Regions from separate parts of the Agromyces sp. GXQ0307 genome, predicted to be linked through region 1. Evidence: predicted binding sites of a transcription regulator. Region 1 holds the regulator's gene; the other holds the start of a gene.
The links. Region 1 encodes HrcA, which represses chaperone genes, less so after heat shock. Its sites were predicted from a motif close to TTNGCACTCGNNNNNNNCGAGTGCNAA; they were not measured.
Positions count from the first base shown of each region.

Region 1 (3,365 bases):
CAGCGCCGTCGCGGTGTGCTCGCGGATGAAGGGCCCCTTGTCCTTCAGGACCAGGTAGCCGATGAGCGCGGGCAGGAAGCCGAACAGGATGCCGCCGATGTGGATCAGCGTGGCCCAGAGCTTCTCGTCGGCCGGACTGAGCGGCTGGCTCTGCTGGTACGGGCCACCGGGCGGCGGCGTGGGACCGCCGGGCGGCGGAGGGGTCGGACCGCCGGGCGGGGGCGGCGGCGGGCCGCCTGCGGGCGGCGTGGGCGGGGTGGGAGGTGGTGCGTCGGACATGATGCGTGCTCCTCTGTGGTGGCGCCCGGACGGGGGACGTTCCCCTCATGCTGGCACACGACGACGCGCCGGTCGAGGGATGCTCGACCGGCGCGTCGGAGGCTCGTCGGCGATCTACTTGATGAGGCGCAGCGCGAACGGGTAGCGGTAGTGGTTGCCGTCCTTCGCCGTCATGAAGGCGATGATCGAGAAGATCACGCCGAGGATCCACGGGATGTACGTGAGGAAGCCGAAGAGCGCCCCGAACCCGAAGGTGACGACCGTGATGATGGTCGTCAGCACCCACAACGCGACGGTGGCGAGCACCAGGGTGATCTGGAAGTTCAGCGCCTCCTTGCCCTCGGTGTTCGTGAACGAGCCGCGGTCCTTGAAGACGAGCCAGATGATGAGCGACGGCAGGATGCCGAGGATGCCGCCGAGGTGCGCGAACGACCCCCACTGCACGTCCTGCTCGTGCGAGAGGGGCGCGGCCGGGCTCGGCTGGGGTGCGGCGTTCGGATCCTGCGGAGGGAGGTTGGAGTCGGTCATTTCGGGAGCCTTTCGATGTCGGGAAGCGCACGGTCGGTGGCCGTTCACGGCCCGTGGGGGTGCGGGATGATGCACACGTTATCGGCGCGGCGGACCGCCCGGCAACGGTGCGAGTCCTGAATCTCGCGATATGATTAGCAGTCACGTGGGCGGAGTGCCAAGCACGCGTCGTCCGGGTCCGATCGGTCGAGGGAAGCGAGGGTCATGGTCTCCGAACGCAGTCTCGCGGTGCTCCGCGCGATCGTGCAGGACTACGTCGAGTCCCGCGAACCGGTCGGCTCGAAGACGATCGTCGAGCGCCACCATTTCGGCGTCTCCGCCGCGACGATCCGCAACGACATGGCCCTCCTCGAGGAGGAGGAGCTCATCGCGGCACCGCACACCTCGTCGGGCCGCATCCCCACCGACAAGGGCTACCGGGTCTTCGTCGACCGGCTCGCCGACATCCGTCCGCTGTCGGCGACGCAGCGCCACGCCATCGAGACCTTCCTGGGCGAATCCAACGACCTCGACGAGCTGCTCGGCCGCACGGTCCGCCTCGTCTCGCAGCTGACCCGTCAGCTCGCCGTCGTGCAGTACCCGAGCTTCGCCCGGGCCCGCGTGCGGCACGTCGAGCTCGTCTCGCTCGCACCGACACGCGTCCTCTGCATCCTCATCTCCGACAGCGGCCAGGTCGAGCAGCGGCTCGCCGAGCTCGACCAGCCCGCCGACGAGTCGACGCTCGCGCGCCTCCGCGACCGGCTGAACGAGGTGGCGGCCGGCCTCACGATGGCGGATGCCGCGACCGCGCTCTCCGCCGAGACCGAGCACGCCGATCGCGCGCACGCCGAAGTGCTCCACACGCTCGCGGCCACGCTCGCCGACCAGGCGAAGATCACCCGGTCCGACCGGCTCGTCGTCGCCGGCGCCGCGAACCTCGTGCGCACCGAGCAGGACTTCGCCGGGAACATCCTCGGCGTCATGGAGGCGATCGAGGAGCAGGTCGTGATCCTCCGCCTCTTCGGCGAGATGGCCGCCGACGACGGCATCGCCGTGCGCATCGGTCGCGAGAACGCCGCCTACGGCCTCGGTGACACCTCCGTGGTGTCGACCGCCTTCGCCGTCCCGGGCCGCGACGTGTCCCGGCTCGGCATCGTCGGGCCGACCCGCATGGACTACTCCCAGAGCATGGCCGCCGTCCGCGCGGTCGCCCGTTACCTCTCCCGCACGCTCGGCGAGAACTGAACCGCACGGGGCCGCCCCGCGGCATCCGTCACCGGCAATCGAAAGGAACCCGCCTCACGTGGCCGACCACTACGAGGTCCTCGGCGTCGCACGCGACGCCTCCCCGGACGACATCAAGAAGGCGTATCGCCGGCTCGCACGCGAGCTCCACCCCGACGTGAACCCCGGCGCCGAGGCGTCGGAGCGGTTCAAGGAGGTCACGCACGCCTACGACGTGCTCTCCGACCCGAAGCAGCGCCAGCAGTACGACCTGGGCGGCCAGGGCGGGTTCGGCGGCGGTGGCGCCGGCTTCGGCGGATTCGGCGACATCTTCGAGACGTTCTTCGGCGCCGGACAGGCGAGCCGCGGGCCGCGATCGCGGCGCGAGCGCGGCCAGGACGCGCTGATCCGCCTCGAGGTCGGGCTCGACGACGTGATCTTCGGCACGCACCGCGACATCGAGGTCGACACCGCGGTGGTCTGCGAGACCTGCCACGGCTCGTGCTGCCGGCCGGGCACCTCGCCCGTGACCTGCGACATCTGCGGCGGCTCGGGCCACATCCAGCGCGCGGTGCGCTCGCTCCTCGGCAACGTCATGACCTCGAGCCCGTGCGGATCCTGCCGCGGCTACGGCACGATCATCGCCACGCCGTGCGTGACGTGCCAGGGTCAGGGGCGCGTGCGCGCCCGCCGCACCGTGCCGGTCGACGTGCCCGCGGGCGTCGACACGGGCGTGCGCCTGCAGATGCCGGGCTCCGGTGAGGCCGGCCCCGCCGGCGGCCCGAACGGCGACCTCTACCTCGAGATCAAGGTGAAGAACCACGAGGTGTTCAGCCGCAACGGCGACGACCTGCTCTGCACGCTCGAGGTGCAGATGACCGATGCCGTGCTCGGGACCTCCGCGAAGGTGACGGCGCTCGACGGCGACGTCGACCTGGAGCTGAAGCCGGGCGTGCAGTCGGGCGAGATCCTCACCGTCAAGGACCGCGGCATCACGCACCTGCGCGGCAGCGGCCGCGGCGACCTCAGGGTCGCGGTGCACGTCGTCACGCCGACGAAGCTCAGCCACAAGGAGCGGGAGCTCGTCGAGCAGCTGGCGAAGCAGCGCAAGGCGCAGCCGCCGCAGCTCGGCCACTTCCAGCAGGGCCTGTTCGCCCGCCTGCGCGACCGGTTCCTGGGCTGAGCACCGGACGGATGCCGCGATGAGCCACCTCTACCTCGACGAGTCGCTCGACCTCGACTCCGTGAGCCGCGGCGACGCGGTCGGACTCGACGGCGACGAGGCGCGGCACGCGGTGACCGTGGCGCGGCTGCGCGTCGGCGAGGCGGTGTCGATCGGCGACGGCCGGGGCCGC
Region 1 covers NZ_JBIZVY010000003.1:118,600-121,964, forward strand. The annotation lists gene ACIQH8_RS10565 (DUF4870 domain-containing protein) at 1-279, opposite strand, end outside; gene ACIQH8_RS10570 (DUF4870 domain-containing protein) at 394-807, opposite strand; gene hrcA (heat-inducible transcriptional repressor HrcA) at 1,012-2,031, shown strand; gene dnaJ (molecular chaperone DnaJ) at 2,090-3,193, shown strand; gene ACIQH8_RS10585 (16S rRNA (uracil(1498)-N(3))-methyltransferase) at 3,213-3,365, shown strand, end outside.

Region 2 (3,365 bases), on a different contig from region 1:
CGGTCCGAGGAAGGCGAGCGTGCCGGACTGCGGCAGGATCGTGCCGACCTTCAGGGTGAGGTCACGCTCACCCGCCTCGATGGGCAGGGCGTCGCCGGTGTCGGCCGGCTCCTCGGACTCTTCCGGGGTGGTGCCGCCCGTGCTGCACGCGGTGAGGAGGAGGGCAGAGACGCCAGCAATGGCGATGCCCGTCCAAGCCGCGCGAGCCGAGCGCGAGCCGGTGGCCCTCGCGAATACGCTCATGATGCTCCTTGGGACTGAAGGATCGGTACACAAACAGCGTCTGTCGACGCCGATGTATCGACCGTATTGCCCGCCCAGATGGGAAACAAGATTGCCTCGATCACAACCCGGTAACGCACACGGAATCGTTATCTCGACGTCACCGTGACGCGATTCTCCGCAGGATTCCGGCGATTCCGCCACGAATTCACGCACGTGACCGGGGTTCCGCCGCGGCCGATCCAGCCCCATTACGGGGGGCCCGGGGTCGCTCAGACCGGCTCGAGGTTGGCGGCACGACGAGCGGCGCGGGCTCCCCGCACGAGGTCGAACGTGAGCACGACGAGCGCGAGCCAGACGAGGCCGAAACCGGCCCATCGCTCGGGCGGCATGGGCTCGCCGAGCACCACGACGCCGACCAGGAACTGGATGAACGGGGCGAAGTACTGGATGAACCCCATGTAGATGAGCGGGAGCCGCCGGGACGCGGCCGCGAACAGGAGCAGCGGGATCGCGGTGACCGCGCCGGCGGACAGCAGCAGCACAGTGTGCCATGCGCCCGCCGTGCCGATGGTGAGCCCGGACGTCGACGCGACGACGACGAGGAGGATCGCCGCGACCGGCGCGAGCCACGCTGTCTCGAGCGTGAGGCCCGAGACCGCGTCGACGCGGTGACCGACGCGCTTCTTGATGAGTCCGTAGAAACCGAAGCTGAACGCGAGGACGAGTGCGATCCATGGCATCCGGCCGTAGCCGACGGCGAGCACCACCACGGCGACGATCGAGATCCCGACCGCCGTCCACTGCACCGCGTTCAGCCGCTCGCGCAGCACGATCACTCCGAGGAAGACGGTCACGATCGGGTTGATGAAGTAGCCGAGTGCCGCCTCGACCACCTGTCCGGTGAGCGTGGCGAAAACGTAGGTGAGCCAGTTCGCGAAGATGAGCACACCGGCCAGGCCCATCGTGAGCACCACGCGCCGGTCACGCAGGATCGCTCGGAATGCGCGCCAGGTTCGCGTGGCGGCGATCAGGACCGCGCAGAAGACGAGCGAGAGGAGGATGCGCATCGCCACGATCTCGATCGGACCGCTCGGCGCGAGCGCGATGAAGTAGACCGGGAGGAATCCCCAGAGGCCGTAGGCGGAGACCGCGTAGACGAGGCCCGCGCGGCTCACACCGTCGGGAGGGACGCGCACCGGAGCGTCGGTGGACGGAGCGGATGACACCGTGACAGCCTACGCGCGACCTCCGAGACGGAAGCGCGCGCCGCCTGCCGTCCTCCGTCGAGATACCGCCGTCGGCGACGAGGGCTGCCGGCCGACCCGGGACGACGACGCGGCCCGGATGCCGATGGCATCCGGGCCGCGGAGAAGTCGGTGTCGACTAGCGGACGACGACCGCGAGCACGTCGCGGGCCGACAGGACGAGGAAGTCCTCGCCGCCGAACTTCACCTCGGTACCGCCGTACTTGGAGTAGATCACCTTGTCGCCGACGGCCACGTCGAGCGGGACGCGGTTGCCGTTGTCGTCGATCCGACCCGGACCGACCGCCACGACCTCGCCCTCCTGGGGCTTCTCCTTGGCGGTGTCGGGGATGACCAGGCCGGAGGCGGTGGTCTGCTCGGCCTCGACCTGCTTGATGACGATGCGATCCTCGAGCGGCTTGATGGAAACCGACACGGTTGACCTCTTTCTTGACGAAGACTGGGGTTAGCAGCCTCTGAGTGAGAGTGCTAAACCGAGTCTATGGCGGTTCTGGCACTCGTGCAACGTGAGTGCCAGCGGATGGCGCGGTGCTAGCGTGTCGGCGTGGAACGCGACGAGCTGGTGCGGCTGCTCTCTGCCGAGGGCCTCGCGCTGCTCGACTCGCTGCCGCCGTACTCGTCGAGAGCCGACGTCGTGAAGACGGTCGCCGATCTCCGCAAGCAGGGCCACGATCCCGGCCTCGTCGCGGCCGTCCTCAGCCAGTCCCGCCTGAGGTCGAAGGCGCGCGTGAAATTCGGAGAGTTCGCGGACCGGATGCTCTTCACCGAGCCCGGACTCGAGCAGGCGACGCGGCTCCGCGTCGCCGCCCTGCACGCCGGTCGTTTCGCGCGCGCAGGGTTCCGGCACGTCGCCGACCTCGGCTGCGGCATCGGCGGCGACGCCCTCGCCATGGCCGCGGTCGACCTCGACGTGACCGCAGCCGAGGCCGACGAGGTGACGGCGGCCGTCGCCGCCTTCAACCTCACGCCGTTCCCGAAGGTGCGCGTGCTGCATGCCCGCGCAGAAGACGTCGCGCTCGGCGGCATCGACGCCGCGTGGCTCGATCCGGCGCGACGGACGACCTCTGCCGGCACGACGACGAGGCTCGCGGATACCGCCGACTACTCCCCCGCGCTGGACTTCGTGTTCGGCCTCGCGGAGCGGATGCCGGTCGGGGTGAAGCTCGGCCCCGGCACGGATCGAGACGTCGTCCCGGACGACGCCGAGGCGCAGTGGGTGTCGGTCGACGGCGACGTCGTGGAACTCGCGGTCTGGACGGGGGCCCTGGCGCGAGCCGGCATCGGTCGTGCGGCGCTCGTGATCCGCGGCGACAGCGCGCAGGAACTCGTCGCACCGGCCGACAGCGAGGACGCCCCGGTCGGCCCGCTGGGCGACTACCTCTACGAGCCCGACGGGGCAGTCATCCGCGCGCGCCTGATCGGAGACCTCGCGCGATCGATGGGGGCGTGGATGCTGAGTGAGGGGATCGCGTACCTGACCGGGGACCGCGGGGTGCACACGCCGTTCGCGACCGGCTTCCGCGTGATCGAACGCCTCCCTGCAGACGAGCGCAGCCTGCGACGCGCCCTCCGGGAACGAGGTGTCGGCACGCTCGAGATCAAGAAGCGGGGAGTGGACGTCGATCCGGCCGCGCTCCGCACCCGCCTGAAGCTCACGGGCGACCTGTCGGCGACCGTCGTGCTGACCCGCGAGGAGGGCCGCCATGTCGCGATCCTCGTCGAGCGGCTCTGAGCGAGCGCAGCGGCGAGTCGAGCCGGCCGGCCGAGCCGCCGGGACGGGCGGCGCTCAGGCGGTCGGGAGCGCGCCGAACACGATGGCGTAGTACCCGAGCCACACCCCGGAGAACACCAGGCCGGCGACGCCGGTCCCGATGC
Region 2 covers NZ_JBIZVY010000002.1:201,289-204,653, forward strand. The annotation lists gene ACIQH8_RS06225 (ABC transporter substrate-binding protein) at 1-243, opposite strand, end outside; gene rarD (EamA family transporter RarD) at 495-1,451, opposite strand; gene groES (co-chaperone GroES) at 1,609-1,905, opposite strand; gene ACIQH8_RS06240 (SAM-dependent methyltransferase) at 2,035-3,222, shown strand; gene ACIQH8_RS06245 (hypothetical protein) at 3,277-3,365, opposite strand, start outside.
Region 2: the regulator HrcA is predicted to act here: its motif matches at 1,981-2,007, upstream of groES (co-chaperone GroES).